DNA from 3 places in the Oceanobacillus sp. HCA-5259 genome. Region 1 is predicted to be linked to each of the others. Evidence: riboswitches for the same ligand, from Rfam matches in the RefSeq annotation. Region 1 holds a riboswitch; each other region holds the start of a gene.

Evidence for each region. Region 1 has a riboswitch for S-adenosylmethionine ahead of WKU33_RS12625 (methionine ABC transporter ATP-binding protein). Riboswitches for the same ligand answer to the same signal wherever they lie in the genome.
Region 2: it holds a riboswitch for S-adenosylmethionine, as region 1 does, so the genes downstream of both, WKU33_RS08190 (methionine ABC transporter ATP-binding protein) here and WKU33_RS12625 (methionine ABC transporter ATP-binding protein) in region 1, are expected to answer to the same signal.
Region 3: it holds a riboswitch for S-adenosylmethionine, as region 1 does, so the genes downstream of both, WKU33_RS08080 (methionine biosynthesis PLP-dependent protein) here and WKU33_RS12625 (methionine ABC transporter ATP-binding protein) in region 1, are expected to answer to the same signal.

What each region holds. Positions count from the first base shown of each region.
Region 1 covers NZ_JBBKBV010000023.1:389-11,475, reverse strand. The annotation lists gene WKU33_RS12665 (ABC transporter permease) at 1-147, opposite strand, end outside; gene WKU33_RS12660 (glycosyltransferase family 2 protein) at 195-968, opposite strand; gene WKU33_RS12655 (glycosyltransferase) at 969-2,123, opposite strand; gene WKU33_RS12650 (glycosyltransferase) at 2,156-3,271, opposite strand; gene WKU33_RS12645 (MetQ/NlpA family ABC transporter substrate-binding protein) at 3,618-4,430, opposite strand; gene WKU33_RS12640 (iron-containing alcohol dehydrogenase family protein) at 4,449-5,534, opposite strand; gene WKU33_RS12635 (alpha-hydroxy-acid oxidizing protein) at 5,565-6,707, opposite strand; gene WKU33_RS12630 (methionine ABC transporter permease) at 6,741-7,403, opposite strand; gene WKU33_RS12625 (methionine ABC transporter ATP-binding protein) at 7,409-8,425, opposite strand; SAM riboswitch class I at 8,831-8,942, opposite strand; gene WKU33_RS12620 (pyridoxal phosphate-dependent aminotransferase) at 9,022-10,188, opposite strand; gene WKU33_RS12615 (carbon-nitrogen family hydrolase) at 10,214-10,999, opposite strand.
Region 2 covers NZ_JBBKBV010000010.1:88,914-100,000, forward strand. The annotation lists gene sufD (Fe-S cluster assembly protein SufD) at 1-24, opposite strand, end outside; gene sufC (Fe-S cluster assembly ATPase SufC) at 42-827, opposite strand; gene WKU33_RS08155 (KGG domain-containing protein) at 1,397-1,861, opposite strand; gene WKU33_RS08160 (hypothetical protein) at 1,989-2,138, opposite strand; gene WKU33_RS08165 (hypothetical protein) at 2,160-3,422, opposite strand; gene WKU33_RS08170 (DUF421 domain-containing protein) at 3,658-4,341, shown strand; gene WKU33_RS08175 (hypothetical protein) at 4,389-4,529, opposite strand; gene WKU33_RS08180 (MetQ/NlpA family ABC transporter substrate-binding protein) at 4,757-5,632, opposite strand; gene WKU33_RS08185 (methionine ABC transporter permease) at 5,650-6,306, opposite strand; gene WKU33_RS08190 (methionine ABC transporter ATP-binding protein) at 6,299-7,327, opposite strand; SAM riboswitch class I at 7,415-7,516, opposite strand; gene WKU33_RS08195 (thioredoxin family protein) at 7,569-7,889, opposite strand; gene WKU33_RS08200 (toprim domain-containing protein) at 7,902-8,258, opposite strand; gene gcvH (glycine cleavage system protein GcvH) at 8,378-8,761, opposite strand; gene WKU33_RS08210 (arsenate reductase family protein) at 8,855-9,211, opposite strand; gene WKU33_RS08215 (acyl-CoA dehydrogenase family protein) at 9,347-11,087, opposite strand, start outside.
Region 3 covers NZ_JBBKBV010000010.1:71,414-82,500, forward strand. The annotation lists gene WKU33_RS08075 (bifunctional metallophosphatase/5'-nucleotidase) at 63-1,466, opposite strand; SAM riboswitch class I at 1,644-1,755, shown strand; gene WKU33_RS08080 (methionine biosynthesis PLP-dependent protein) at 1,832-2,962, shown strand; gene WKU33_RS08085 (YqhV family protein) at 3,415-3,690, shown strand; gene WKU33_RS08090 (ATP-binding cassette domain-containing protein) at 3,661-4,491, opposite strand; gene ssuC (aliphatic sulfonate ABC transporter permease SsuC) at 4,488-5,252, opposite strand; gene WKU33_RS08100 (aliphatic sulfonate ABC transporter substrate-binding protein) at 5,273-6,220, opposite strand; gene WKU33_RS08105 (DUF3231 family protein) at 6,408-6,899, shown strand; gene WKU33_RS08110 (MFS transporter) at 6,940-8,154, shown strand; gene WKU33_RS08115 (YitT family protein) at 8,156-8,770, opposite strand; gene WKU33_RS08120 (DUF2071 domain-containing protein) at 8,848-9,570, opposite strand; gene WKU33_RS08125 (YhgE/Pip domain-containing protein) at 10,083-11,087, opposite strand, start outside.

The sequences.
Region 1 (11,087 bases):
GTAATAAACTAGCACATTCAATAATGGATCAAGGAGCCACCAGAAATAGCCTAAATAACTATTCCTGTGTTCTGCTTTTAGACCTGACTTTACTAAATAGTAAAGCAAATCTTTTCTCTTCAGCATTTCTTGTATATATTTCTTCATTAATTTTGACACCGCCTACTATTCAAACGAAGCTTTCTTCAAGAACATTATCGCTTCGTTTTCCACTTAATCAAGTCTCTAATAGACCTTACAATGTAATGAGCAAAGTACCAAATGCTTTTTGGTAAGCTCTGCTTTTCAATTTCTCGGAATACATACCAATTTCGTTTTGCAGCTTTCCATTTATTACTGGAAATTGAATTACCGACAAGCCGATATTCAGCGAGAACTTCTGGCAGTCCATATGCTAAGAAGCCTCTTTTTGTAATATGCAGCCAGAATACATAATCTTGTCTTGTCCGGATATTAACCATTCTCATATCACCTATTTTATCCATATCGAGCATTACTGTCAGACATCCAATAACACAACGCTTCATTAAATCATCATAATTCACTGATTCGGGAGTGTTACTGATTGCCTTCGTTCTCGTTCCATCTTCTTGCATGCGGACATAGGTAGTAAAGGAAAAAGCAATATCCTTTTCTTGCATAAATTGTAGTTGTTTCTCTAACTTTTCAGGAAGCCAGCGGTCATCACTGTCAAGAAATGCAATGTACTGGCCGGTTGCTTCATCCATCGCTTTATTTCGAGCGATAGCTGATCCACTATTCTTTTCGAGTGTTAAGAGCTTAATTCGTGGGTCATTGCTTTGATATTCTTTAACAATTTCTCTCGTATGATCCGTAGAACAATCATCAACGATAATCATTTCCCAGTTCGTATATGTCTGCTCTAATACAGAGGAAATCGTTTCTCCTATAAAGCGTTCTGAATTATACGCAGGTGTAATTACCGATATTAGTGGTTGTTGTTTCATTTATACATCGATTCCTTCTTGCTTCCTTGTGGCTTGTCCTAACAGTTTGTTATACCAAGCAATTAATTTCTTTTCTTCTGTTCCCCAATTCAATTCTTCTTGTACTGCTCGCTTACCATTTTCCCCCATTCGTCTTGCTTCCTCTGGGTTATCTTTCAGATATAAGATAGCATCTTTGATTGCTTCATCATCATAAGGGTTCACAGCAATACCACATTCATACATTTCCATGAATTCTTTCCAAACTGGAAAATCGGAACAAATAATTGGCAGTCCAGCGTTCATATATTCAAAGAACTTTGTCAGTTCTTTTTTCATATAATGCTCTGTTGGCGGGAACAGTGCAATTCCTGCAAGCCAATTCGTATTCAAATAGCGAGCCTCGATTACTTCTTTTTCGATAAATTGATCGATTCCTTCTATGAATAGTCTATCTTTGTTGTCCCCTGCTACCTGATACATCTTCTCTGCAATGCTGCTCGGACATTTCCCTACCACATGTACTTCGATGTCTTGATCAAGCTGCGGAATTCTAGCATGCTCCATGGCTCCTCTTTCGAAAGTTACGTTTCCTGTATACAATAGTTTATATTCTACCTGGCCTTCTCGTTTATTGTTTAAAAATGGATCATTTATTGTTGGGTAATTTAAAATGCATACTCCGGCTGGATAGATATCTTTATAGTACTTTTCCGCCAAACACAAGGCTGCATCCCTGGCAAAAAAACGCTCCGTCCATTTATAAAAGCTGGCAAGGAGCTTTTTCACTGGCATGCTTGCATAATCTTTTTGCAAAATACTTGTACGATAATCTTCATGAATATCGTAAATAACGACATTATCTTTTCGTTTTAAAAGCCAACCGACAGGCAAGAGCTCTGGGTCATGAAAGTGGTACACATCCGCGTTTAAATATTTTGCTTTTTTATAAGCATCATAAACCCCTAAAGTCATTCGCTTAAGACGGTTATTATATTTCTTTAACGGGATATGTCTGATTGGCTTATCTTGTATATCGTCGTTTTCATTCGATTGTGCAATCAGCGAAACATCAAATCCTGCTTTCTTCAGTGATTTGCATTCTTTATGATAAATCCTCGGATCTGTAGGATGATGTACAGTTGTCAGGTGCGCTACACGCTTTGGAGCAGTCATACTCCTTCAACTCCTCGTATTTTCTCTTTCCTTCAATCTAATGTTTCCAAAAACATTTTTTCGTATTGTCTTACTATCGTTTTCGCATGAAAAGTCTTCACGCGTTCCAAGCCTTGTTCAATGACAGTATTTCTTTCTGCATCTGTCCATGCTAATGCTTGTATTATTTTGTCTGCTACATCCTGTTCATTACCGATCTCACACAACAGGCCAAATTTACCTTTATCTAAAACCTCAACGGCACCTGGTTCTGCTTTTGTTGAAACGACCGGTACTCCTGCTGCCAGTGCTTCTGCAAGTACATGGCCAAATCCTTCTCGCTTTGAAGTTAGGCAAAATACATCCGCCTGTGAAAAATAAATATAAGGGTTTTCCTGAAATCCTAGGAAATGGATGACATCCTGTAAATTAAGCCTGCTTGCAAGTTCTTTTAATTCGGTTTCCCGTTCCCCTTCACCCAAGATAATCAGCCTTACGTTCATTTTATCACGTATCTTAGCAAAGGCTTTGATTAGTGTCTGCTGATCCTTGTCATCAACAAGTCTTCCAGCTGTAATGATTATCTTTTCGCTTCCATTAAATAGGGCTTTATGTTCTTCTTTTAATTTTCCCTTTTCGATACCTGTTTTGATTTTTTGTACATCAACTGGATTATAAATTACTTCAATTTTATTTTTATCTACCTTGTATCGGGAAATAATATTATTTCTCACACCTTGTGATAACGCAATTACACGGCTGGAAAATGTGTATAATAGACCATATAATCTTAATTTTAGATCCGCTTTGCGCGAGCCACCCAAGTAGGCAGCTTCTCTTACTATATTTTTTGCCCGTGTAAAAGAAAAAAGCCTGCCAAGAATCGCGACTGTATTATAATTCGGAATCGTGCTAAATACAATATCTGCTTTTTCCCGTCTGATTACTTTTGCTAACGGGAATATCGCTGAACGTAACTGTTTCGTATCTAACTTAATAAATTTAATATCTGAGTTTAAATACTTCTCATAATTCCCATTATAGTTTAATGTTACAAGTATTGGGGTAAACTTCGACTGATCGATGTTATTCAATATATTTAATAATGTACGTGCAGCCCCTCCTGCACCCATTTGATAGATAAAAAATATAATTCTTTTCTTCTCCACTAAAGCTTCATCCTTATCTTTAGTATCTCATTGTAAAGCGAATTTACACTCTGGTAATTATACCATAGCAACACCAATTAATAAATTATCCCCGGTGGTTCGCTCGCTATAAAAATAGCTGATCGATACAGCAAGCCCACTCTATAGTTTAACATATTGTATATACCTATCAAATTTTTCAAGTTGTCCTGTTGCTTTTCTCTAATGTAAACTATCAAATTAACTAGATGTCTGCAGCTACTATATAATAACTTGAATAATCAATCCCATTGTGAAGTTTTGAACATTTTGTTAAAAAAGTTCGGGACAGCAGAATGTAACTTGCTGTCCCATTCGTCAAATATTTTTACCATCCTACAACAATCGATCCCCCATACGTTTCTTCAACAAATTGCTCCACTTCATCCGATTGATAAATATCGATGAACTGTTGAACGGCTGGATCGTCTTCGTTTTCTTTGCGTACCGCAATCAAGTTAACAAAAGTGGAATCTTGTTCAATGAAAATCGAGTCTTCTCCAGGTACAAGTCCTGCTTCCATTGCAAAGTTCGAGTTGATTGCTGCGATATCCACTTCACCAAGCTGACGCGGAATTTGTGCAGAATCGAGCTCAATAAATTCATAGTTATGTTCATTTTCTGCGATATCATTGACAGTAGCGTTTACGCCAAGTCCTTCTTCTAGCGTGATTAAGCCAGCTTGTTCAAATAATAATAATGCACGTCCACTATTTGTCGGGTCACTTGGAAGACCAATACTTGCACCGTCTTCTAAATCAGCTATATCTGTAACTTTCTCAGAATAAATTCCCATTGGGAAAGTAATCGTATCGGCAACTTTTACTAAATCCAGGCCACGTTCTTCATTCATATGATCAAAAAATGGCTCCGTTTGGAAACTATTGATATCGAGTTCTCCTTCCGATAGACTCACGTTCGGCATTACATAATCACTGAATGATACAATTTCAATCGTCAAGTCTTCCTCTTCGGCAAGCTCTTTTACTTTTTCTAAAACTTCTTCATGTGGTCCTGCTGTTACTCCAACGACGAGTTTGCCGTCTTCTAATAGTCCTTCCCCTTCATCCGAGCCGCCGCCACAAGCAGCGAATAGAATTAATACACTTGCAAGTATTGCTGTTAATAATGTCTTTTTCATTTATTTCCCCTCATTCTTTCATATTTTATTTTCGACATAGAAGATTGCTTTTTCTAACATGTCTTCTGTCACTTTTTCTTCCATTAAATGGATTGATTCTTGTGGAAGTAAAATCTTTTTAATGATCCTTCCTAGTAATTCCGTGTCCTTTACATCTACGGATAAATCTTTTAATGATGTTGGAAGTTCCCATTCTTTATAAAACTGCAGCAGTTTGTCGAGTTCTTCCTCTTTTCCTTCTATCGCAAGTTGGACTAACGTACCGTAAGCAACAATCGATCCGTGCAAGAAATCTTTGACACTAGGTGCCTCCGTTAAACCGTTATGAACCGAGTGGGCCCCGGCAATCCTGCCCGCTTTTTCACCGAAGCCACCGACCATGCCGCCTGTCATAATAATCGTTTCGATGACGCGGACAAGTGCGTCGGTAACTTCTTGCTTCGAAACCGATTCAAGTGCAGCTTTTCCGTCTTTTAATAAAATATCGCGGCATGCTCTTGCAGCGAACTGGGAAACTTGCAACCAAACTGGGAATTCTTGATTCTTGTAAAAACTGCGAACTAACGCGTCTGCTTCATAGTATTTTGCCAAAGTGTCACCGATCCCAGCCTTCAAAAATCGAATCGGTGAAGCTGCAATGATTGCTGGTTCAATCAGGACGAGCGTGTTCGCTACCGGGAACTCGGTATAGTGGGAATGAGTTCCGTCCGCTTCATAGAATACGCTAAGCGGTGTCCAGGCGGCACAGGTCGCTGCGATTGTCGGTATTAGAACCGACTTGATTCCAGCTTGGACGGCTGCTGCTTTTGCAATATCGAGTGCAGTCCCTCCGCCGATACCGATGACAGCATCCGCTTTTTCTTTTTCGCACATTGCTGCTAATTGTTCGCTCGTTTCTAATGTGCAAGGACCATCGACGAATGTTAATGCTTGGTGATCCAATTCTTCCGGAAGATAGGGTGATGTCGCTTGCCATGCCTTTCTGCCACTTACAATATGAATATTTTTTACACCTAAATCTGCCAGATGCGTCGGTAATTCTTTTAAAACACCGGAACCGGTCCGGTAATGGCCTGGTGCTCCTTTTACAATTGCTGTTGCCATCTAACGTGCTCCTTTTTTCGCCTACTTCGCTTAATATTTCAAAATATGAATATTTCGCGCTGCCTTGACACTCGACGCTCCGGCAAGCGCAAGGGAGGATCTTGTCTGCTGCATAAAGTTTGTGAGTACTTTTTCAACACCGGCTTGTCCAGCGAGGGCTAGCCCATATGCGTAAGGTCTGCCGAGTAAAACCGCGTCGGCACCTAGCGCAAGTGCTTTAACGACATCTGCTCCGCGGCGAATGCCACTATCGATTAAAATCGGGACTTCCCCTCCAACCTCTTCTACAACTGCTGGGAGCGCGTCAATGCTAGAGATGACACCATCTAACTGCCGACCGCCATGGTTGGAAACGATAATGCCATCGACCCCGTTTTCAATCGCGAGTCTTGCATCTGTCGGATGTAGGATTCCTTTTAATAAAACCGGGAGAGATGTGCGTTTCTTCAGTTCAGCAACATGCTTCCAGCTTAACTTCGGATGGTAAATGTTTTGCAAAATTTCTTCTACGACAGATGCCTCGTCGTCCTGCTTTAATGTGGATAGAAAGGCACTATCTGTAATATAATTCGCTTTTCCGTAGCCTGCTTTCAGCGGTGAGAATCGGTTCGTCATGTCCTCCTCGCGCCAGCCGAACATTGTTGTATCGATAGTAAGGACGATTGCTTGATAGCCTGTTTCTTCTGCACGCTTTACCATATTAAAGGAAATATTTTCGTTATTGGACCAGTACAACTGGAACCATTTTGGACTACCTTCTGAAACCTCTGCCACTTCCTCGATTGCGTAACTGGAAACCGTGCTTTGTATATAAGGTACATCCAATTTCGCAGCTGCTTTTGCAACCGCAAGTTCCGCTTCTTCATGCGTAGTTTTCAGCATTCCGATCGGAGCGAGCAAAAATGGGTGGGGGTACGTATGACCAAATAGCTCAATACTTGTATCCACGTTGGAGACATCATTTAAATATTGGGGCAGAATAGAATATTTCTCGAATGAAGCGGTGTTTTTCCGCAACGTCTCCTCCCCTCCGCCTCCTGAGCGGGTGTATCCAAATGCATTTTTCGACATTTTTTCTTTCGCTTTTGCCTCTAATTCTTCTACACGAAAAGGAAAAGTCTCCGTTGTTTCTAGGTTCGTAATGAATGCATCTTTCGGCTTTGTAGTCGTCAAGACTTCTACCTCCTAAAGTTGGCTTTCTTCCGTTTAATCCTTTTTCAAACGTGCAGCGATCCGGTTACCAAGGGACTGGATTCCTTGGACGAGGATGATTAAGATAAAGACCGTTGCATACATGACATCTACTTCATAACGTAAGTGTCCGAAACGATACGCAAGATCTCCGAGTCCCCCTGCACCGACTAGACCGGCCATTGCGGTCGCACCGATCAAGCTGATTGTAACAATTGTTAAGCCTAAAACGATGGATGGGCGTGCTTCTCGAAGCATGACACTCCAGATGATTTTATGTGTTTTAATCCCCATTGCTTTATATGCTTCAATAATTCCGCTATCCACTTCGAGTAGAGAACTTTCCAGTAAGCGTGCAAGATATGGTGCGGTGTAAATAACGAGTGGAACGATAACACCTTGCACGCCAATCGTTGTGCCGACCAAGAATTTCGTAAATGGCAGAATAAAGAATAATAGAATAATAAACGGAATCGAGCGGACTATGTTTATAACGAGATTCAATAATTGATAGACGAATTTATTTTCCAATGATTGTCCCGGGCGTGTCAGTACAACAAGTATGCCTAAAGGCACCCCAATCAAAATCGCAAAAAATAAGGAAATGATGACCATTTGAAACGTTTCAATGATAGCTTGGCCAATAATAGGCAGCCATTGTTCGATAAAGTTTTCCATTTTATTTATTCACCCTCCACTTCTTCTGTTACGACCCCTTGATCGTTTAAGAACGTTAAGGAGGCATTGATTTGTTCCTGTTCACCAACAAGATGAATGATCAGATTTCCGACGATTCCGTTTTTCAATTCCATAATATTCGCCGTTAAAATATTCGGCTTCACTTTAAACTTCTCAATCACTTGTGCAAGTAAAGGCTCCCCGGCACTCTCTCCAATAAAGGTCAGGCTTGTCACCGTACCATTTAGTTTCAATTGGTTGATGAGTGATGCGGATAATTTACGCTGGGAAATCGTATCTAAAAACTTCTTTGTCGTCTTATGACGGGGATCGGTGAACAATTCGATACTGGAGCGCTGTTCAACGATTTCTCCATTTTCAAGAACCGACACGTCGTCACAAATCTTCTGAATAACACTCATTTCGTGGGTAATGAGTAAGATGGTTATCCCAAGTTCTTTGTTAATCTTAAGGAGTAAATCAAGAATTGAATTAGTTGTTTCGGGGTCAAGGGCACTTGTCGCCTCGTCGCTCAGCAGGATTTCTGGTTCCTGTGATAATGCGCGTGCAATGGCGACACGCTGCTTCTGTCCACCAGATAATTGAGAAGGATAGCTGTCCTCTCTGTCTCCTAAATCAACAATTTTCAAATACTTTTCGACACGTTTCTTCACTTCTGTTTTGTTAAGGCCTAGAAGTCTTAGTGGTGTTGCTACGTTCTCATAAACGGTTGCAGTCTTCATGAGATTGAAATGCTGGAAAATCATTCCGATCTTCTGTCTCATTTTCCGCAAATTTTCATTTGATAGGGCTGTTAACTCTGTGCCATTGATTGTTACCGTTCCACTGTTCGGCTTTTCTAGTAAATTGACGAGCCGGATCAAGGTACTTTTACCAGCACCACTGTAGCCAATGACACCGTGGATTTCACCTTTTTTTACATGAAGGTTAACATTGTTTACCGCTGTAACATTCCCATTTTTAGATGGGAATACCTTCGTGATGTTCTCTAATTTGATCATCTATCTACCTTTCCCTTCCAATCGTCTTTAGATCAAGAAATAGTTGGTATAAACAAAGGCGGAAGCGCCCTTGCAGGTTAAAAACGCGACGTCCTGTCGCAACACCTGCACTAGCACATCCTGTGCGTCGTAGCAACGTACAAACTGGAGCACTCCGGAATGAGATAAAGGAAACACGGCGAACGTAGAGAGCCGATGTTGACTTATCGATTGGAGGAGTGTGAAGTTTGGGACTGCGCACTGCTCGTCCCACTAAAAGATCTGCTAGTTGCTGGGCGCAGAGCGGACGTGGCTGGCCCTGGACACCTAAGTTATCACAACACTTTTACTTTATAGTTCCTTATACAATAAAAATAGCCTCTCTTTTCTAAAGAAAGAGAGGCTTTGTATGTATTCAGAGGTCCTCTCTTATCTTTCAAAACATCACGTTTTGCTGGAATTAGCACCTCTTTTATGGTTGACATAAAAAGGTTGCCGAGCTTCATCGGGCCAGTCCCTCAGCTACTCTTGATAAGAGATAAAACTATTTAATTATATTGATATAGACTACAGCAAAAGTTACGTGTCGTCAACTCTTATTTTAGTAATCTTTCAGACTAAGAGAAAAGTTTAAGTTTTTCAATCCGTTCGACTGCTTCTTCAAGACGGGCTTCATCAACTAGTAAACCGATCCGGATATAACCTTCCCCGTACGTCCCGAAGCCATTTCCGGCGGCGACAGCAACATCAGCCTTTTCCAGTAGCAAATCAGCAAATTGCTCACTTGTATACCCACTCGGAACCGGCAGCCATGCAAAGAACGAGCCACTAGGAGCTTCAACTTCCCAACCAATCCGTTTACATGCCGCGATTAATGCATTCCTGCGCCCTTCATACAGCTCGACTAATTCCTCCACACTTGATTGCTCTGCAGTTAAGGCAACAGCCGCCGCATGTTGGACTGCGGGGAACAGACTAACGAATAAATGATCTTGCAGGAGATTGATCGCTTCAATCATTTTCGCGTTGCCAACAGCAAAGCCTACTCGCCAACCGGCCATATTGTATGTTTTCGATAAGGTATAAAGCTCGATCCCGATATCTTTAGCGCCCTCTACCTCGAGGAAACTAACCGGTTTTTTCCCGTCAAAGCCTATTGCACCGTAAGCAATATCATGGACGATACCGATACCGTGCTCCTTGCCTAACTGTGCCGTCTCTTCGAAAAATTCTTTGGAAGCGATGGCTCCTGTAGGATTATTCGGATAATTTAAGTAAAGTAATTTCGCTTCTTCTAATTGTTTCGGCGTGAGCTTGTCATAGTCTGGTAAGAATGCATTTTCTCGAAGTAATGGCATTACTTCATGCCGAACATTCGCAAGCTTGACGCCAGATAGATAGTCCGGGTAGCCTGGATCTGGCAGTAACAGCATGTCGCCTTCGTTCATTAAGGCGAGGGGTAGTTCGACTAAGCCAATCTTCGTCCCAAATAAAACAGCTACTTCCGCTTCCGGGTCTAAATCGACATTGTATTCCCGCTTATAGAAATCGGCTGCTGCTCGTTTCAATTCCGCTGTGCCACGAAACGGCGAGTATTTATGTGAATTTGGGTCTGCGGCAGCTTCTTGCAAAGCTTGCACAATATTGGGTGGAGTTGGTTGATCCGGGTTCCCTTGCCCCAAATTAATGACATCGCGACCTTCTGCGTATGCTTTTGTCACTTTTTCTACGAGAGTTGCAAAAAATTGAACGGGCAACTCCTTTAGGCGATTCGAAAATTCCATTGACATAACCTCTTTATTTGTATATTTAATATAACTCTGGGACACGGCTTTCAAAGATTGGGACACTTTTTCTGACTTCAATTACCCTGTCCGGATTGATTGTGCCTCGTAATGTTTCTTCTTTATCTTCTGAACCTTTTACGAGAACATCTCCCCAAGGGTCTGCGATTAAAGAAGTTCCGGTGTATTCAACCTCGTTCAGGGTGCCGACATTGTTTGCAGATACGACATACATTTGGTTTTCAATTGCGCGGGCTATTTGCAGGTTAACCCAATGATTGGTACGCGGTTTCGGCCATTCGGCAGGGATAAATAATACTTGCGCCCCGTCTAACGCCAACTTGCGCGTGAGTTCTGGAAAACGCAGGTCATAGCAAATAATGACACCCATCCGAATCCCATCGAGTTCAAAAGTTTGCACTTTTTCCTTGCCACCAGTCAAGTATGCTGGTTCGTTCAACATCGGTACGAGGTGCATCTTGCTATATTCATAAACAAGGTTGCCGGCGCGGTCAAAAACAAGACTCGTATTATATAATTTGTCATCCACTTTATTCGCAATCGAGCCACCGACAATATTAATCTTGTATTCCTTCGCCAATTCACTTAAAAAAGATTTAGTAGGCTCTAATGCATCATCTGCAATTGTTTGGAGCTCTTCCAGCACATAGGATGTTGTCCACATTTCCGGCAATAGGATGATGTCTGGCTTATCATTCCTTACTTCTGATTCAACCCAACGTTTCACCTTTTCCCTATTATCCTGCGGGGAACCTGGTACAAGTTCCATTTGGTAAACAGCAACTTTCATCATATCCATCCCCTTTCAAATATATATCATATTAGCATACTTCCACCTATCATACATAAAAAACATGGACAGAATATCATCCATGTTT
Region 2 (11,087 bases), on a different contig from region 1:
TGACAGTTTTGTTTCCACAGTCATGATACTCCTCCTAACGTTTATGCATTTTGTTCGATTGTTTCGTCTTCGATACCTAACTCTTCTTTAATCCATTCGTAGCCTTCCGCTTCTAGACGCTTAGCTAACTCTGGACCACCAGATTTTACGACACGGCCTTGCATCATGACATGTACATAATCCGGTGTGATGTAGTTTAATAAACGTTGGTAGTGAGTAATGATTAATGTTCCGAAGTTCTCATCACGTAGTTTGTTAATACCTTTAGAAACTATTTTTAACGCGTCGATGTCAAGTCCTGAGTCAATTTCATCTAAAATACCGATTTCCGGTTTTAGTAGCATTAATTGAAGGATTTCGTTACGTTTCTTCTCCCCACCAGAGAATCCTTCGTTCAAGTAACGTGTAGCCATGCTCTTATCAATTTCAAGGAAATCAAGTGTTTCATCAAGTTCTTTAATGAATTCCATTAATGGAATCTCATCGCCTTCTTCACGTTTTGCATTAATTGCACTGCGTAAAAAGTCAGAAGTTGTTACACCGCTGATTTCACTTGGATATTGCATTGCTAGGAAAAGACCTGCTCTTGCGCGCTCATCTACTTCCATTTCTAATACGTCTTCACCATTAAACGTAATGCTTCCTTCTGTTATTTCATAAAGGGGATGCCCCATAATTGCTGATGCTAATGTAGATTTACCTGTTCCGTTCGGTCCCATGATTGCATGGAATTCCCCGCCCTTAATTGTAAGGTCTACACCTTTTAATATTTGTTTATCCTCAATGGAAACATGAAGATTTTTGATTTCTAAAACTGATCCTGACATAATCAATACCTCCAAATGCTTATTCTAGTTTTCCGAGATGAACTTGATATTCATTCTCAATCTATTCTCATTACAATCTTAAAGCATTTCAAATTAATTATCAACCCATTCGGTCTATTTGCAATAAGATTGTATATAAGCGCTTAAATCCAACGGACAGAAGCGTTCGCCATTATCGCCCTTTTTATTTTCTCGCCGAAAGTTACCCCTCCAATCCTCTTTGTTTATACATAAGAAAAACAGCATGATAACTGATCATCCCGTTTCTTCTATAATATATATCTAGTATACACTATATCTCGTTCTCATTTAACTGACAACCCCTGTGGTTAAAGCCGTGGGGTTCTTTTGGATTAAGTAGAAGCTTTTCACCAACAATACACTTCTTAAGGTAAGCTTAGCAACTTTACAACATGATGTTGCTATCCCTACACTGTTGCGCCCTCTAAAGTAGCTTGCTGCCCCCAGAAGATATCGTTCGTAAGTTATGTAAAACATGTTAAAAGCGCAGACAGTACCGAATGGACTGCTGCGCTTTTTCACCTTAAGTGGAGTGTAAATAATTTAAATTATTTGTTGTTATTATTGTTTCGGCGCTCTCGTGTTCGAGATTTTCCACCTTTTTCACCAATATCTTCATAAAAGTCTTGGTCATGGTTCCGTGCAGTTGCCTCGCCACCCTTTTGACCAATTTCTTCATAGAATTCCTGATCGTGGTTTCGGGAAGTAGCTTCTCCTCCCTTTTGACCGATCTCTTCATAGAATTCCCGGTCGTGGTTCCGTGCAGTTGCCTCGCCACCTTTTTGACCAATTTCTTCATAGAATTCGCGGTCATGATTTTGCGCTGTAGCTTCCCCGCCTTTTTGACCGATCTCTTCATAAAATTCCTGATCATGGTTCTGTGAAGTAGCCTCGCCACCCTTTTGACCAATTTCTTCATAGAAATCTTGGTCGTGGTTTCTTGAAGTTACTTTACCACCTTTTCTTCCTGCTTGCTCACGAGACATCTTACCATTATTGTTGTTTTTAACCATTTGTAAAAACTCCTTTCATGATGATAATTCTTGCTCGTACATTACTTTAGATTCCACATTTTATTAAAGTTAAACCCAACAAACGACATTTAATAGAGTTGTTTTCCACTTGTAACATTTGTAACATCTATTTATTTTTCTTCAACTTATCGTAGACCTTTTCGACGGCAATTTCTTTTTCTTTTTTCTCTTTATCCTCTAGTTCAAACTCCATCCGGTCCTCCGGCGGCAGCTGAAAATAAGCATTCTTCTTTGAATCATTATCCTTAGGCAGCATGTCACTCTCTCCTTTCCAATGCTATAAATAGGCATTTATTTCCTCATCAACGTAATTCTTCCGTTTCATCCAGATGAAACCGTCTCCCTTTGTAATAATCGCGACGTCAATTGGCGGTCCTGCTGATTCGGTCGCTCTCGTTACTCGGCGTTTAAATGTCGTCAAGGAGACGAGGGCCTCCGCCATATCTGCCAGCTCTTCTTTTGGCAAGGAACGGACAACACCAAGTAGGGGTTCAATATAATTCCTTTCCTGGTATTCTGTAATAGCACTTTCTATAGACTCATACATTTCTCTACCCATTACTTTCAAGTCTTTAACTTGTTCTTTTGTAAAATCGAGTGATAGACGTTTTTGAATTTCTTCAGGATAATTTCTCAATACACCCGAAATGATATTAAATATAAGATCTTCCATATTCGGTTCGATACCGCTTATGAAGGAGTCAACCATTTCTCTTTGAGCAAATGCGGTAATCGTGGCTGTACCATCATCTTTATCCGTCGTATAACTAATTTTTTTATCTTTTAATTTCTTATATTTCAGTTGACCAAAGATAAATCCTTCCAATCTATAATTTAATAGACGTGGAAAAATATCTTCTTCTCCATATCCGCCAATTACAAATCCAGTACTCCCTACGCTGAAATAGTCCTTCCGAACAGCTTCAAAAGCTAATTTGTAAAACTGCTCTGTCAGTTCTGCCGGAACATCATATTTAATCAGTTCATCGATTATTTCAATAACTACCGAACCAAAGCGTTCTTTAAAAGCATTTTCTTCCATCTCTATAAAATTATTTTCTTCTTTTTGATAGGATTTAATTAGTTGACGAGTAGCTTCCCCAAGCCAGTTGGTAACCCGCTCGGACGAGACCCCCTCCTCCATATGCTCTTTTCTTGCCATTCGTTCTTCCACTTCTTTGACTATCCGTTTTAGATTATCGGAAAAAATACGATACACAATAATTTCTTCGACATATTTATCTCTGAACCGTTCATCTTCATCCAAAAAGCAAAAGAAATCATGGAGATAATCTTTTACATTCGGAAACTTTTTTGTCCCGAGATTATTCCGGTACGCTTTGATAATGACTTCCCAAGGAACTTCCATAAAGGACCCAGCCCCATATATCATGATTCCAATTGAATGTTCTTTCGATAATGAAAATAATTTATTGGCCGTATTATATACTTTTTGTACACCTTCTCTACCGCTTGTTATTGCACTGTCTGCAGCCATTGCGATTCCTTGTTTATTCAGTACTGCCACTTCAGCCGTCATTTTCGAATGCTCCTTTATTGGTTATTTGTAAATCCCTGATTCTATTCAACTAACATTCAGTGGGGAGGTAAGAAACGGTAAGGATCCCCACTGAATGAAGTTTCACTTTATATGTATTCCTTACCCGTGTCACCCAAGTGGAAAACGGAAGCAGCGATATATTCAACTTAGTAGATTAGTTCGTTCAATAAAGGGTATTACAATTAAAAAAATAAAGCAGAGGTGAATAACAAGTATGGCGACATCGATGACAATAAAAATAATCTGTGGTTTACTCGCATTACTGATTGTAGTCCGTTTGTTAGGAAAGAAAGAACTATCTCAAATTACTCCATTTGATTTTGTATATATCCTTGTACTCGGAGGCTTGCTCGAAGAATCGGTTTATGATGACAAAGTCACTGTTTGGCAAGTATTGGCAGCCATTGCCTTATGGTCCCTTCTCATTTACAGTATTGAAAAGATCGTTCAGAAATTCGATATAACAAGGCAAGCAGTAAAAGGAGAACCTACCGTCATTATCCATGATGGTGAACTCGATATAAAAGCTTTGAAAAAGAATAAGCTTGAATCGGAACAGTTGCGTACAATGCTAAGGCAACAAGGCATTTTCTCAATTAATGAAGTGAAATATGGAATACTCGAGCCAAGCAGACAGCTGAGTGTGTTAGAGTATGAACGATCCGTACCAGTCACAGCAGAAATGCTTTCCATCCAACCAAAAGAAGCAGCCCTTAGCTATCTAGTGATTGATGAAGGGAAAATAGTAGGAACAATACTAGAAAAAATCGGAAAAAGTGAAACATGGCTAAAGTCAGAACTTGCGAAGTTAGGCTATACCGAAATCAGTAAAATCTATTACGCGGAATGGTCTAAAAATGACGGCTTTACAATTCGCGGTATGATGAATGAGGTATGAGCTAAAAAGAGCAGAAGACAGACCAAGTAGGCCCGTCTTCTGTTCTTTTAGTATCCAAGCTGATTGTCAATTTCAGCGATGATTTGTTTTGATTCCTGATATTCCCGTTCGCGTTTCCGCTCTACTTTCATTCGGTTTGCTAAATTCGATTCGTATTCGGCAATGCTCATTTTATGATATTCGTTCATTGCCTTCTCCATTTCTTGCGTATAATACTCATTATTAACCGAATTAATAATAAACCACTCCTTTGTTTTCTACATTAAAAGGTTAACACAATAACGCTACCCTGCTCAAAGGAGAAATAAACGTATAGGGTGGAGTATTTAACTGGAAATGAACGATGCTGTAATATAAAGAAAGGAAGCATAAACATTTAAGCTTATGCTTCCTTTTACTACCGATTTCACAAATTTTAATTGCTTCCGCCAACCGGAACAACTGCCCCATCATAATTTTCTAAGATGAAGTTTTGGATTTCTTCCGATTGTAAAACATCAACTAATGTTTGGAACGCAGGATTGTCTTTGTCCTTACTGCGGACGGCGATGACGTTTACATACTCTGAATTCTCGTCTTCAATGAATAACGCATCTTCTAGCGGATTCAGGCCTGCATCGATGGCATAGTTTGTGTTGATTGCAACTAATGCATCCGGCTCCGACTCGTACATTTCTGGTAATAACAATGGATCCACATCTGGTGAGAATGTTAGATTCAATGGATTGTCTACAATATCATCAATTGTTGCCGTAGATTTCTCTACACTCTCATCCAATGTAATCAAGTCTTGTTGCTCAAATAATGAAAGAATACGTCCATGGTCAGGAATGGAACGGCTGATGATAATCTCTTGACCATCCTCAATCTCATCAAGTGATGTGATATTCTTCGAGTAAACACCCATCGGTTCAATATGGATTCCATCAATATAATCTAAATCATACCCTGTGTCATCAATTGTTTGATCGAGGAACGGAATATGCTGGAAGAAGTTCGCATCGAGCGTACCCGATTCCAAGTCCTCATTCGGTAATACATAATCTTGATACATCTCGATTGTTATATTGATTCCTTCCTCTTCAAGCAACGGCTTAGCTTCTTCTAAAATTTCGGCATGGGGTGTACTTGATGCGCCAATAACGATATCAACCGGTTCTGTGGCTTCTTCTCCAGCGGTGTTATCTGCATCATCTGCACCATTTGCGGTATCTTCTTTTTCTCCACTTGTACCACATGCAGCCAGCAACAGAATGAATGATAGTAGAATTAATCCTAGAAACTTTCTCATCTTTATTCCTCTCCTTTTTATCTTTTATCTATTTTATTGGTAATGAAATCTCCAATAAATTGAATAATAAATACAATGATCAAAATTATTATCGTACAAATAAACACAAGATCAAAGTTCCGGCGCTGGAAACCATAGAAATAAGCATAATCTCCAAGACCGCCTGCCCCAATTATTCCTGCCATCGCGGTATAGCCGATAAGTGCAATAGCTGTAACGGTCAGCCCTGATACGAGAGCTGGTAAGGATTCAGGTATCAATACTTTAAATATAATCGTACTCGTCTTCGCACCGATTGATTTTGCAGCTTCAATGACACCTTTATCAACTTCCCGGAACGCAATCTCCACAAGCCGAGCGTAAAATGGCGCGCTGCCGATAATTAGCGCTGGTAGCGCAGCACTTGGTCCTCGAATCGTCCCAATAAGGAAATTTGTAAATGGAAATAATAACAGAATCAATATTATAAACGGAATCGAACGGAATACGTTGACAACAGATGCGGTTATTGCATTAATGACTTTATTTTCCCAAATACCGCCTCTTGCTGTAAGAAATAGTAATAATCCAAGAAGTATTCCGATGACCAAGGTGCCTAATAGCGAAATAATTGTCATATAAAAAGTTTCATTAGTCGCTGTTAACAGCTCGTCCATATTCACATTTTCAAACATTTAGGATGACCTCCAATTCCACGGAGGTTTTCGTTTGAACATAGAGAATAGCACGGTCAATTTCCGCATCCTCACCAGTAATTTGAACAAACAATGTTCCGTAACTTCCGGTCTTCGTATTCGTAATCTTGCCTTGGATAATATTGATATCGATGGCAAACTGTTTCGCAAGCTGACTGATTAAAGCTTTGTTTGCTGATTCTCCGATAAATTGCAGTTTGATGAGCTTTCCTTCTGGATTATCTTGCAGCATACTTGGGATCGCATCCTCTTCCTCTGCATTTCCCATCACCTGGCTAACAAATTTCTTTGTTATTTGTTGTTTCGGATGAAGGAAAACATCGAGGACATCTCCCATTTCCACTACTTTTCCCTCTTCCATAACAGCAACCCGGTGGCAAATTTTCCGGATGACCTGCATTTCGTGGGTAATCAGAATAATTGTGAGTCCCATCTTTTCATTGATGTCAACGAGTAGATCCAAAATAGATGTTGTCGTTTCCGGGTCAAGAGCAGATGTCGCTTCATCACAAAGTAATAGTTTCGGTTTGTTCGCCAGTGATCTAGCAATACCGACACGCTGTTTTTGTCCACCACTTAATTCAGATGGATAAGCATCTTCCCGACCAGTTAAACCGACCAAGTCGATCAATTCTTGAACCCGCTGTTTACGCTCCGTTTTGCTCACTCCAGCAATTTCAAGCGGGAATGCAATGTTCTCTGCCACAGTCCGCGACCATAGTAAATTAAAATGTTGAAACACCATTCCAATATCTTGGCGTGCAATGCGGAGATCATTTTTCTTCAAACGTGTTATGTCTTTATCACCTATTGTTACTGATCCACCTGATGGCTCCTCCAACCGATTGAGCAAGCGGATGAAGGTACTTTTACCAGCACCACTATAACCAATAACGCCAAATATTTCTCCTTCTTTTATATCCAGATCCAAATCATCAACTGCAATGATTTGCCTTTCTTTTGTAACGTATTGCTTCCTTAAACCTTTAATGGAAATCAACGTACTATCTCCTTCCAAATAAATCAAAAAAGCGTCTTTCTATTCGAGAACAGAAAGACGCTTTTACCTATAGTTGCATTTCTTGTTCTCTTATCTATCAAGATATTAGCAGGAATTGGCACCTTTCAAACGACTTTGAAGGTTGCCGCGGTTTCACAGGGCCAGTCCCTCCACCGCTCTCGATAAGAGCATACCTATTCAATTAACATAAAGAAATCATAGCATGAGTTGAGTTATGCTGTCAATAGCTTTCCCCAGCGAAGAGCTCAGGCTTATATTCGAAAAGATAACGATAAATATTACCGGTAGAATAGAAAGTATACACTTTCTCCTTTACTTCATTATTCTCCTTAATTAATAAACAAGGCACGTTCTCTATTTTATGTTCGTGTAAGAAAGCTTCTTCAAAATTGGCATTCATTTCATAAAATATTTCTTCGCCATGAATGTCTTCAATTTTTTCAAGTATCGTCCTAGCGATATGGCATGTGCCACAAAATGGCGAATAAATATATAATAAGTAAGAATCTTTCTTTAGCTGTTTTGATATTACTTTCTGCATAGACTCACCTGACTAATATAAAAATGTTGGTCGTACTGAAAAATGTTTTGCAACGAGTAAGGAGGCAAGGATTTTATAAGGGGTAGTTGCGACTTCACGGTAATCCCTGCTAATATAAATATGGTCGGCATGAGGGAGTTCCCGTGCCAGTTGTTTTCGTAGTTTCAAGCCATTTTTATCTTCATCGACAAAGATGTAGACATCATTTTCATCTAAGTTATATGTTTCTAACAGCTCATCAAACCAATGGACGCTTAGTGAGCCGTTTGTACAAATAATCGTGACTTCTTCGCTTAGAATTTCTTCTATCTTACGTTTATCTGTCAACCCCTCCACAATAATAACTTTTTCGGTTTCGTGCGCTATCATACCCTGCCACTCCTTATCCGATCAAATCATCCACCTATTATAGCATATGAAAGAAAGGAGGCTGACTATACTGTTTTATTGTATAGTTAGTCCCCCTCCTTTTTTGTCTTGCTTTAGTATTATTCTTCTATGATTGCTTTGTATTCTTCAGCTGTCAGTAAATTATCCCATTCGCTTGCGTCCTCTAGTTCTACAACGATCATCCAAGCCTGTTCATATGGAGATTCGTTGACAAGTTCTGGGCTGTCTTCCAATTCTTCATTGATTTCAACTATTGTCCCTTTGACTGGTGCATATAGCTCGGAAACTGTTTTTACCGATTCTACACTGCCAAATGAATCGTCCGCTTCGACTGTGTCGCCCTCTTCCGGAAGTTCGACAAACACGATATCTCCAAGTTCATCTTGAGCGAAATCAGTAATTCCGATGCGCACTTTATTGTCGCTCTCTTTCTTAATCCACTCGTGCTCTTTCGTATAACGTAAGTCCTCTGGTAAATTCATCGGTTATCATCCTTTCCGTTTCTTCTACTCCAACTATACAATGGATAGATTAGAAAATCTACTGTACATCACATTTTCTCTTTACCTTCTGTACTAATTCCAAGTTGATTCGTATTCGTCTTCTTTAAAACCAACAGTGATTTTGTCTCCCATCGCTGCTATCGGCCGTTTTATCAACATGCCGTCAGAAGCTAGGTATTCTGCCATTTCTTCAACTGAAGCATCTTTAATCTTCTCTTTCATATTCAATTCGCGATATTTTTTACCGCTCATATTAAAGAACTTCTTCGGTTCTAGACCACTTTTTTCAATTAATTGTAAAATCTTATCCTTAGATGGTGTATCCTCAACGATATGGACTGCCTCAAAGTCGATATCGTTCGCTTCCAACCACTTCTTCGCATTTCTGCACGTGCCGCATTTTGGATACCAGTAAAAAGTCATACTCATTTTAAAAACCAGCTCCTTTATGTAATTACCACTATTTTAACATAGAAGGTTTGTTGACACATGTATTTGCTACAGAGCTCGTATGGTTTTAAAAAAATCGTCCGGAGCATATTCTATACTCCGGACGAACTGAAATTATACGATATATTTTTCACTTTCGATGAGTGATTTGGCGATTTCCCGTTTCTTCGCAATAACATTCGTCGGTTCATGACGGGTCAATTTACGTAAGGAAGAGAGCATCATCCGTAGAGTATCTCCATCTTCCACCGCAATTAAGATCTCTTTTGCCGCTGCCTCAATCCGATTGAATGCTTCCTGTACATATACTTGTGTATAAAGCAGTTTCAGCTCATTCTTCTCCTCTCCCGTCTGATGAATCGCTTTTTCAGTACGGAGGAGGGCTGATTCCATATTAAAGACATCTCCAACCATATTGGCCAAGTGGACGAGAATTTCTTGCTCATTCTCAAGTTTCTGCATGTATTTCTGTGCCGCCAAACCTGCACCTAAGAGAACAATTTTCTTTGCATTACGCACTAAATGCTTTTCCTGATCAAGTGGTTCTGTGCCAACTTCTTCAGGCATCATCATCATAAGCTCTTCCTGAAGTCCTTGGGCTTTCTGTAATAATGGCAGTTCCCCTTTCATTGCCTTTTTCAGCAATGTTCCCGGAACGAGCAGTCGGTTGATTTCATTCGTACCTTCAAATATCCGGTTGATCCTGGAATCCCGGTAGATTCTTTCTACTTCATATTCCTCCATGAACCCATACCCACCATGCAGCTGAACCGCTTCGTCAGCGGTGCGGTCAAGTAATTCTGTCGCCATATATTTCGTAATCGAGCATTCGATTTGGTACTCAGCAATTGCCCGGGCAATTTCCCGACCGTCCTCAAGTTCTTCATCAGACAAAGCACCCATCCGCTGCTCGAACAATCCAACTGTACGATAAACCGCACTCTCATTTGCATAGATTTCACTCGCCATCGTAGCAAGCTTAGATTGGGTTAGGGAGAAGCTTGAAATTGGTACACTGAATTGTTTCCGTTCATTCACATATTTTGCCGCTAGTTCAAATGCCCGTTTCGAACCACCGACACCACCGACGGCTAGTTTGTAACGTCCAACGTTTAAAATATTAAAGGCAATAATATGTCCTCTACCTTTTTCACCTAGGAGATTTTCTACCGGTACTTCTGCATCTTCCAAAATCAGTGTCCGGGTTGATGAACTCTTAATCCCCATCTTTTTCTCTTCCAAACCAGTGGACACACCTGGATAATCGCGTTCTACAATGAACGCAGAGAAATGTTCACCATCAATTTTTGCATAGACGACAAATACATCTGCGAACGCGGAGTTCGTGATCCACTGCTTTTCCCCATTCAAAATATAATGGGTTCCTGCCTCATTCAGCTTAGCAGTCGCTTTTGCCCCGAGAGCGTCTGAACCGGAGCCAGGTTCTGTCAGGGCATAGGCAGCGATTAGCTCGCCCGTCGCAAGCTTCGGCAAATACTTCTCCTTCTGTTCTTTATTCCCGAAAAACACAATTGGCAGCGAGCCGATACCGACATGGGCTCCATGAGTAATGGAAAATCCTCCCGCTGGTGCCATTTTCTCTGTAATCAAGGATGAGCTAATCTTATCCAGACCAAGCCCACCGTAAGCCTCCGGAACATCTGCACCGAGCAGACCTAGCTCTCCCGCCTTTTTCAATAATTCTACGGAATGTTCGAATTCGTGGTTTTCTAACTTGTCGATAAGCGGGACGACTTCATTGTTAACATATTCCTCTGTTGTTTTCGCAATCATTTTATGCTCATCTGTTAAGTCCTCAGGAGTGATAATGTCCTCACCGGTTAATTCTTCAATG
Region 3 (11,087 bases), on a different contig from region 1:
ATGCCTCCTTTAGTTACATAATAAAGTATGCAAAAGCAGGCTCCTCTGTCACAATCGGCATCTTAAGGCTGCGGTGTTTTATTTCTTAACGTATCGAGTAATAAATCCCTTAAAAATTCAGGTAGGAAATATTGTTTCATTTCTGATTTGGCAATTTCAGGGAGAAGGCGACCGAAAGTAAATGTATCGGCAGTAGCAATGCGATATGTTTTCTGCTTTTCCACAGCTGAACCATCACAGAACGTTACCCCAGTCACTGCTTCCGTTCCGTTCGCCCGTAGTGTCGTAGATATGGATAACCCAGCAAAAAGCATTCTGCCAATGACTTTCCCGCGGAAACCGAATCCTTTCAATTGAATCTCCATGAAATCTTTCTTCAAGGAAGCACGGATCACTTCAATCAATTCATCTCCCCTCAAATGCACGACAACTGGGTTGATCGGATGCGGACAAATCCGGTGGATATCACCGTAAGTGACCATTCCTTTTGGCAAGCCGTCAAGCAGAAGTCCAGCATTCAACAAAGATGCATCAGCATCCGTCCATTTCCGTACTGTTTCCGTCAAATCTTGCATCATCGGCACATCGCTAAACCAGTCCGCTTGAAACCCTTCTTCTAGATAAACAACTTCTGTTCCCAATATTCCAGAAGCTTCTTTTTCCAATTCAGTAAGCAGCCCTCTCGTATCTTCATCTTCGGGATAGCTTGATACATCTGTTGTATAAGCCTCTTTATGGATGAGCTCCTTTTTATCATGATCATATGTTAAGATAACTTCGCCAACATACATACAATGCTTGCCAGCAGCAGTGAGAAGACTGTTGTTCACATATTCACCGGTCCGCAACAGATGGTGAGTATGCCCTCCAATAATAACGTCGATATCCGGGAATTTCCGCGCAATCGCTTCATCTTCACTAATTCCTAAATGGGATAGAAGAATGATAATATCCGCTTCTTTCTTTAAAGAGGCCAGCTGTTTTTCCAACTCTTCAAAGGGGGAAGTTAGGTACCAGCCGAGTAGCCCGTAAAAAGCATTGAACGGAGCAGTAAGCCCGATCATTCCGATCCGTACTCCCGATTCCGTCTGGATAATTCGAGTATCGTGCAGCCATGCAGGTGGATTATGTTCTTTATGCTTCAAGTTCGCACAGACAACTTCAAATTCCGCCCCGTCGTATAAATGATATAAATCATCATGGGATAGTGTAATCCCTTCGTTGTTCCCAAGTGTGATGACATCATAACCGACCTCGTTTAAAAGCTTCACATTCGCCTTTCCCATCGAAGCCTCCGATATTGGATGAACACGGTCCATATGGTCACCAACATCAACTAAATAATGGGCATCCTCCCGAGCGATACGATTCTTTTTCATATCCTTTAAATAGCCAGCTGTCCGCGGCCACTGGCTGAAATCACTATGCAAATCATTTGTATAATAAAAATAAAGTTTTTCCTTCATAAATATTGCTCCTTAGCCTAAACCGTCCATAATCAAATGGATTCCTATAAGAAACTATATCAGCGATTCCTCCTGATGCAAACTATTTTGCATATTCATTATGTATTCTTTATTTCTCTTGCATTTTCTGAATAGCTGTACTATTATATATTCAATCATTAAAAACTTCATAATTTTTTCTTATCAAGAGAGACGGAGGGATTTGGCCCAATGAAGTCTCAGCAACCAGCTTAAACACGTGAGCCCGGTGCTAATTCCAATTGACGACCTGCCGTCTTGAAGATAAGAAGAGCGTACTTGTGTAGATACCGAGACCTTCTTCTTATAGAAGGTCTCTTTTTTATTACGAAGAATAGGGTGATAAGATGACAAAACAAAAGATTGAAAGTCGTTTAGTCCAATTAGGAAATCGATCGGATAAAAAAACGGGAGCAGTAAGTACACCGATTTACTTAACTACTGCCTATGAACATCAGGGTCTCGGTGAATCAACCGGATACGATTATAGCAGAACGAAAAATCCGACGCGAGAGATCCTGGAAAAGGGCATTGCCGATTTGGAAAATGGCTATGCAGGATTTGCCTGCAGTTCCGGAATGGCTGCCATTCAACTTGTATTATCCTTGTTTAAATCTGGGGATTCCTTATTGTTTTCAGCGGATGTGTACGGTGGAACCTATCGTTTATTAAAGCAATATGAGGAAAAATACAATATAAAGGCATGCTATTCCGATTTCGCATCGGTCGCTGCTGTAGAGGCATTGATTACGGAAAGTACAAAAGCTATCTTCATTGAGACTCCAACGAACCCGCTCATGGAGACAATTGATATCCCAACATATGCCGAACTCGCTAAAGAACATGATTTATTACTCATTGTCGATAACACTTTTTTAACACCTTATTTACAGCAGCCACTAGAGCTCGGTGCCGATATCGTCATTCATAGTGCAACGAAATATATTGGCGGCCATAATGATGTATTGGCGGGATTAGTCGTCGCAAAAGATGAAGATATTTCAGAACTCCTTGCAACGAATCATAATTCTTCCGGGGCAGTGCTTTCCCCTGCCGATTCTTTTTTAATTGTTCGAGGGATGAAGACACTTGGACTGCGCATGAAGCGTCATGAGGAGAATGCGAAGAAAATAGTGGAATATTTAAATGTGCGCGATGCAGTCGAGAATGTTCTATATCCAGGAGTTGGCGGGATGCTTTCGTTCCGTTTACAGGATGAAGCTTTAATTAATCCATTTTTACAAAATCTGCAGCTGATCACCTTTGCAGAAAGCCTAGGTGGTGTCGAAAGCTTTATTACATATCCGACCACACAGACCCATGCCGATATTCCGCTGGATGAGCGGGAAAGTCGCGGGGTCGATGACCGTCTCTTACGCTTTTCTGTTGGAATTGAGCATATTGATGATCTCATTTTAGATCTTGATACGGTTTTTGAAAAAATCCAGACAGCTACTGTTTTTGGATTAAATAAATGAAAGTGGGATATAACACTAGAGATAAACCCTACAAATCATAATAACGCTCTCGAAATTTACTAAGTGCGTTTGGAGACTGCATCGGTCGCTGTGTCTCATTAAGAATTCTCCCTCTGCAGCAGTCTCTGCATAGTCGAAGCTGGTAAGATGGTTTGTTTGAAGTGGTCCTATCTTTGTCTGCAGAAAATACCTATCTTTTAAGAGAATCCCCTTAAAAGATAGGTATTTAAATTAATAAAAATTGCTTTTAATGCAGTTTTAATATTATTTTGCAGCGGGTTGTAAGGTCATCGGAAGAATACAGATCTCTTTCCTATATAAAGGTATAAACCCCTTCTTTCATCTTTTGCATACATACTTCCCTTTTTAAGCTTGTAATTTTTCATACAGTCCTTTTTTGGACTGGCCGGGCATATATTTAAAAATAAACATATTTTTGCAGGGGGAGTACGATGTTTAGTCTATTGGAAAAGGCTGTTCTGTCTATAGCCTTATTACGGATTTTTTCCGGTTCGATCGAAATATTTGCGGCATTTTTAATGATTAAATTTAATGAGATAGAAAAAACTTTAATCATTAACAGTTCACTCGCTTTTGTCGGTCCCCTTATCCTCCTGCTCACTACTGCAATTGGGATTATCGGGATGTCCACAAAAATATCCTTTAGTAAATTCCTGTGGATTTTTCTTGGCGTTGCTCTAATTATTTACGGAATTAAGAAGGGATAGTGATTTTTCATGAAACGGTTGTGTATATTCTTTTTCTGTTCTTTTATTCATAATTCTTGTAAGGATTTCTTCTACATACATACCAAAGGTCGGGTTTGTTCGTTTTCTTGGCCGTGCCAACGCAATGTTTTGGTTTAACGCTATCCTCCCATCTTCTATTAATATCACCCTGTCCGCTATTGCAACTGCTTCTTCTACATCATGTGTAACAAGAATTGCTGTAAATTTCTTTTCTGTCCATAATGTTTCAATCAGTTCTTGCATTTCTAACCTTGTTAGCGCATCAAGTGCGCCTAGAGGTTCATCTAGTAGAAGTAAATTTGGCTCATGAACCAATGCTCTTGCTAAAGCAACCCGCTGTTTTTGACCACCGGAAAGCATGGAAGGAAAGTCATTTGCTCTATCTTCCAGCCCCACTTGGGTGAGGGATTCTAAAGCTTTCTTTTGCTGATCGCCAGGGAGTCCGATACAGACATTATCAATTACCCGCTTCCACGGAAGCAACCTGCCATCTTGAAACATCATTCGGGCCTTTTTATTTAGACCTTGTAATCGCTCCTCATTCAATTGAATCGAACCAGCCTTGGCATCTTCTAGACCTGCAACAAGGCGGAGGAATGTACTTTTCCCGCAACCACTTTTCCCTACAATCGCAACAAATTCTCCTGCCTTTATATTTACGTTTACCCCATTTAATACTTCGCGCTTACCATAACTTTTTTCAAGGCTATTGATTTGAACGTTTACGCCATTTCGTTGTAACGATAGCAAATCAACTTCTCCCCCTTTAATATTCTTCATGTATTCCATTTTAATAACCTTCCTTCGAGATACCTCGCAATAACATCAGACACCTTCCCAAACACTGCATAAATGAGAATACTTAAGACGATAATATCCATTTGCATAAACTCTCTAGCATTCATAGCCATATAGCCAATCCCCGATTGAGCAGAGATTGTTTCCGCGACGATTAGTGTTAACCACATCACTCCAAGGGAAAATCTAATTCCAACTAAAATGGAAGATAGTGCACCTGGTAAAATGACATGAAAAAATAGTTTGTAGCCTTTTAATCCATAAGACTCACCCATTTCAATTAATCGCTTATCAACCGATTTAATTCCGTGATACGTATTAATGTAAACGGGAAACAGCACCCCCAAAGCTACGAGAAATATCTTTGATGTTTCCCCTATCCCAAACCAAAGAATCACAAGCGGAATCAAAGCCAAATGCGGGATGTTCCGCAACATTTGAATGGATGTATCAAACAGTAAATCGGAAATGCGAAATACGCCATTTAGTAAACCAAGCATAAAACCGATTGATCCACCGATGATAAAGCCAACTGCTGCTCTTGTTAAGCTAATGGACATATGGTCATACAATTCCCCGTTTCCTAGTAGAAGAATTGCCGCTTCGATGATTTGTGTTGGGGCAGGTATTATTCTTTCTGAAAGAATGCCTGTAATGGACATAAGTTGCCAAACAATGATTAACGAGCATGGAATAAGCCAAGGCAATAGGCTTCTTGTTGATGTTCGCTTATTTCCTTTCATATCAATACCCCCATCTTCCGTTACTCCATTGTTTCCCTAACCTTTATGGACTTTGGTATAATATCCAGTTGGTAAAAAATGTCTGCAATTTCCTGTTGTTCTTCCATGATCTCTTCTGACAAATCTTCTACACCATACGTTCTCCGTTCAATCATCATGCGAATAGCCGCTTCATCGATTCCCAATATAGGTACTAACATATCAACTAACTCATCAGGATTTTCGTTAGCCCATTTTGATGATGCGGCAACTTCCTCTATAATTATTTCAATGACTTCAGGATACTTCTCCTTAAAGGTTTCGGTAGCTACAAAAAAATCTCTATCTGTTGTTAAACCTTCCCCATCAATAAGAAGTCTGCCATTTGATTCAAGCTCAGTCGATGCCACGTACGGGTCCCATACAACGATTGCATCAATCGTACCTTGTTCAAAAGCAACCCGGGCATCTCCTGGTGTAAGATATGCCGATGTTATATCATCCAACGTGAGTCCTGCTGTTTCTAATGCTTTAATTAACAGGTAATGGGAACTTGATCCTTTTGAAAAACCTATTCTTTTCCCTTTTAAATCTTCAAGTTTCGTGATATCAGAATCGTTAGGTACTAAAATACCACTTCCCTTATATTTGGAAAATCCTACAGCAACATAGGTAAATGAAGTGTCAGCAGCTTGAGCAAAGATAACGGGTGTATTTCCGGTTCTGCCAAAATCGATTGCTTCCGCATTTAACGCCTCAACAAGTAGCGGACCCGCCTGAAACTCCTTCCATTCAACTTTAAACCCTTGTTTTTCCAGACGTTCATCTAACGTACCTAAGGATTTTAGTAAAAGCAGGGGACCATTTTTCTGATATCCAATCCGAACGATCTCTTCATCTTGATCCAAACTGGTAATCGTCCCTGTACTGTTGCAGCCTGCAATGACAAATAAAACGATAAAAAAAGCAAGTAACATCAATTTCCTCACAATAGCTACCATCCTTTATAATTATATTTCTGATGTTAGCCTATGAACAAAAAATATCTAGGTTACTGTCTATTTCAATTCTTCATTACATGTCGCTACGCCTAACAGGGGCTGCCTATTTTGTTCATTTCTTGGATAATATCCGAAGCGAAGAGAGAAACTATACAGGATTAAAAGGAGGGTTAGTATGACTACAAAGAAACAAGATGAACCATTCCATTCAGGTGAGGTGTACCATTTATGGAATTATTTATATCATACGAAGCATCTGCTCGTTACGATGCAAGTGCTTATTAATCATGCAGGAGATCATGATTTAAAAACATATTGCGAAGACTTTGTTGAAAGCTGTCTCATTCAGGAAGAACAGCAAGTCGAAGGGATTTTAAAAGAAGCTGGCATCCGCTTGCCACCGGCACCTCCGGACAGACCTAATGTAGATGTGGAAGATATTCCCGCCGGTGCAAGATTTAATGATGCGGAAATCTTCAACCTTATTCAGAGGGAACTGGTGTCGACGAGGGCTGACAGCAGTTATGTGACAGGAATCGCTTTAAACGAAGACATCCGTTCCATGTTCAGTGACTTCCATGGCCAACAAGAGGAATATGAACAGAAAATAATAGATATAGCAAGGGAAAAAGGATGGCTCGTCCTTCCGCCAATTAATATCAAATAAGCGCAAGGAGTGCACAACGTTGAAAAAAACGAACAATGGAATGACAATACTAGCCGTCGGATCTGTTCCACTCATGATGACTCTTGGGAATTCCATGTTAATTCCTATTCTTCCGGAGATGAAATCTTCGCTCGACTTATCCCAGCTCCAAGTTAGTTTGACAATTACCGTATTTTCAATTGCAGCAGCAATCATGATTCCGATTGTCGGTTATCTGTCCGATCGCTATTCTCGGAAAATCATTATGTTACCATCGCTCATCCTCTTTGCAAGCGGTGCTTTGCTTGCTGGGCTTGCAGCTGCACTATTTGATTCCTATGGATGGATTCTTGTCGGCCGGACGATACAAGGTATTGGAGCAGCTGGCAGTGCCCCGATAGCTATGGCGCTGATTGGTGATTTATTCAAAGGTGGCGAACGCAGCCGGGTTCTCGGAATATTCGAAGCTTCCAATGGGCTAGGTAAAGTACTATCGCCGATAATTGGCTCGCTATTCGCTTTAATTGTCTGGTATGCCGTGTTCTTCGCTTTTCCGGTTCTAAGCATCATAGCGGCAATTTTAGTTTGGATTTTTGTAAAAGAGAAGAAAAATCGCCAATCTCCTCCTCCATTTCGCAAGTATGCACGGGGACTTCTCAGCGTGTTTAAACACGAAGGTAGATGGCTGTTCACTGCTTATCTTGCGGGAGGCACTTGTTTATTTACACTATTTGGGATTCTCTTTTATTTATCCGATGTTCTAGAGACAACGTATCAAATTGACGGTGTACGAAAAGGACTTATCTTAGCAATTCCACTTCTCGTCATGGTGAGTACGTCTTATCTGACGGGGAGTAAGATTGGAAATAACTTAGTCCGCATGAAGCGCTTTTCCGTCATAGGACTGCTGTTTATGACGGTATCTTATAGTTCGCTTATCTGGCTTGAGAGTCTCGTTCCCTTTTTAATAGGACTTGCTTTAAGCAGTATCGGAGCCGGACTTACTTTACCGTGTGTGAACAGTTTAATTACTGGAGCAGTCGGTAAAGAACGCAGAGGCTTCGTTTCGTCCTTGTACGGTTCCGTCCGTTTTCTTGGTGTCGCTCTCGGACCACCCATATTCACACGGTTAATGGACTGGTCCAGAACTGGCATGTTCACAACCATCGCTGCTTTCACTTTCCTCGTTGCTTTGCTCGTTCTCTTTCTTATTCATGTAAAAGGAAAAGACGGGAAGAAGGATCCGAAGAAAGCTTTCCGCTATACGTATGTATAAGCTACTTCTTTCGCCAATCAAGCGAATAGGACTCATTCATTGTAAACTGGAATTGAACAATGATATTAACAATCCTCGTGGCAATCCACTGACTGATGAAGGCGAGGATGATTATTTTCCAGTCGATCAACAAAGCAGCGAATAAAAAGATACAACTATTGATCCAAAATAAAGAACGGCCGGGCAGGAAACCATATTTCCTTGCTAAGATTAGAGCAATGACACCAATACCACCATTGGAAACATTTTGGCGCATCAGGATTCCAATCCCGATCCCTAAAAATATTGAACCAACAATAAGATCAAAGAAGAGCGATCGGTTCGGAATTGTAACATGCTCAAAGAAGGTTACAGTTATAGAAGTCATTGTAATTGCAAGCACGGTCCAGCTTGCAAAACGTTTCCCTAATATATAAAGTCCGAGTAACAGGAGCGAAAAATTGATCACCCAAAGTGCAGTTCCCATGCTCATTCCAAATAAATAATTAAAAAGAACGGTAATCCCGCCCGCTCCCCCTGAAGGAATATATTGCGGGAAGAGAAACAGCCCCATAGCAAAGCCCTGTATTGCCCCACCGGCAAGTACAAGCGTATTCTTTATAAAGATTTCTTTCACGCTGCCCCTCCTTTGAATTTGGACATGTACTATAGCTTATTCTTATTTAGGTCCAATGATGAAAAAGGGGCAGTTTTTTATAGTTCTTCTATTTTCCTCACGCACCAGGAATACACCTTCTTCTTTGCGGCGTAATGGAATACCGGATTACCAGCCTCTTCTATTCCTAGAAAATCGGGCAACATATTCTGTTTGGAAAGAATCACTTCTGCTTCTTGTAATTTCCATGGTTCATGGTAGATATCACCTTTATAAAGAGAGCTGTTTCGCTCCGACCAGAATATATACCTTTCCACAAGCCAGTAGGCAAGACTCGATGCACTCGGTTTATATTCACCAGTAACCGGTCGATACTTTCCAGTAAAACCGATCGATGATTTTCCCTTGCGCTTACTTGTAAAATTTATCCAGTTCCGTTCTTTCTTCATATGGATACCCGCATAATGATATGGCGCATGAAATATCCGCCCTCCCAGAACAGTTAGCCACTGATTCGCATCAAGGCTGAAAAAATAAACTCCTGCTTCTCCATTTCTTTTTACATATGTGCGTACGTTCAATTCCAATAAGGAATGGAAATAAGGAAGTCGCGGAGTAAAATGGAGACGCATATCGGTTATTGCAAATGGGACAATCGAAATCCAAGCCTTTCCATTATAGGTATCAAGTTCTAAGCCCTGCGGAATTTGTTCGCGTAGAATGTCTGCTGGAACAGGTAGGTGCATGAACAAAAGATCATTCCATGTTTGCGTCATTACCCAGATACCCTTGCGTAATTCAAGAATGATTTTCACCTCCATCCTTATAGCTAATCAATTTGTTACTCCTATTCTGCCCGAAAAAACAAAGGCGTAAGCGCCCTTGCAGGTTAAAAACGCGACGTCCTGTCGCAACACCTGCACTAGCACATCCTGTGCGTCGTAGCAACGTACAAACTGTGCCTCCCAGGACGGGAGGTAGTTCGATGTTGCCCCATACGTGAGCGAACTTAATCGAACTTCCCCTTTACGGAATGAGATAAAGGAAACATGCCCCTTTAGGGTAGACGTGAGTTGGGCCTTGGCCCGTTCTTAGTCGGCCTTCCTCTTTGAGTTGATGCCCGCTTTCACCACAAGGGTATAAGGGCGACTAAGCCTCACAAAGACCGCTCGGCAAGTCTTCTTTATCGATTGGAGGAGTGTGAAGTTTGATAGTTGCTGGGCGCAGAGCGGACGTGGCTAGCCCTGGATATCTAAGTTATGCACAACATTTATATTTTATAGGACGCTATGCAATGAGGAAAAACCCGCCACTAAAAATGGCGGGTTTTTCATTATAAAATAACTTTACTTTCACGTGCTTCTTCTAAGAACTTATCGCTTCGTTTATTTATTGTTTCTTTTAGTTTAATACCGATAAACAAGAAGATGATCATAAAACCGACAAGCCAAGCGATATGGGTGAGCACGACGGACCAAACAATTCCACCTGTCGCTTCCCTTAACAAGCCCAATCCATGCGTAAACGGCATAAACTTGTGGATTGTTTGGAAGAATTGCGGTGTTGTCTGGATTGGGAAGGTACCCCCCGACGCTCCGAGTTGCATAACGAGCAAGATAATCGCAATCACTTTGCCCGTATTTCCAAAGACGGAGACAAATGTATAAATAATCACCATAAACACTGTACTGATCAGAAAAGCAAATAGAACGTATAGGAATTTGTGTACAACGAATGTTTCAAGCAAGAACAAATTACCGCAAGTGACAACTAAAGCCTGTACCAGTCCAATCAACCAAAATGTTATAAATCTGCCGAAATATGCTTCATAGCCCTTGTATTTATGCTTATTCGGTACGTCAACAATCAAAGTAGAAACGAGGATCAGCCCCCCAACCCAGAGGGAGAGTGTCGTAAAGAACGGAGCCATGCCTGATCCATAGTTCGGAATTGGGAATAATTTGTGTTCCTGAAGAATGATTGGATCTGCGAAGAATTCTTCCTTTGCGTTCGGATCATTCCGTAGAAAGTCAATCAGTTCTTCGAGATCTCCTTTAGCTTCTAATTCCCTCGTTTTCTTCGCTAAACTAAATAATTTCTCTTTCGCTTCAGGAAAAACAGATTGAATTTTGTCCAACTCTTTTTTTCCTGTACCGATTCCTGCATCAACTTTATTTAAAATTTCCTCTACTTTCGGAAAGTAGGAAGTGACTTTTTCTATTTTTTTATCTGCTTCATGAATTGCATTTCGGGCCGTGTTCATTTCTTTATTGTAGGTTGGCATTAAATCTTGATCGATAAATGTTAATAAATCATTAATGGTTGTATTAATTCGTAA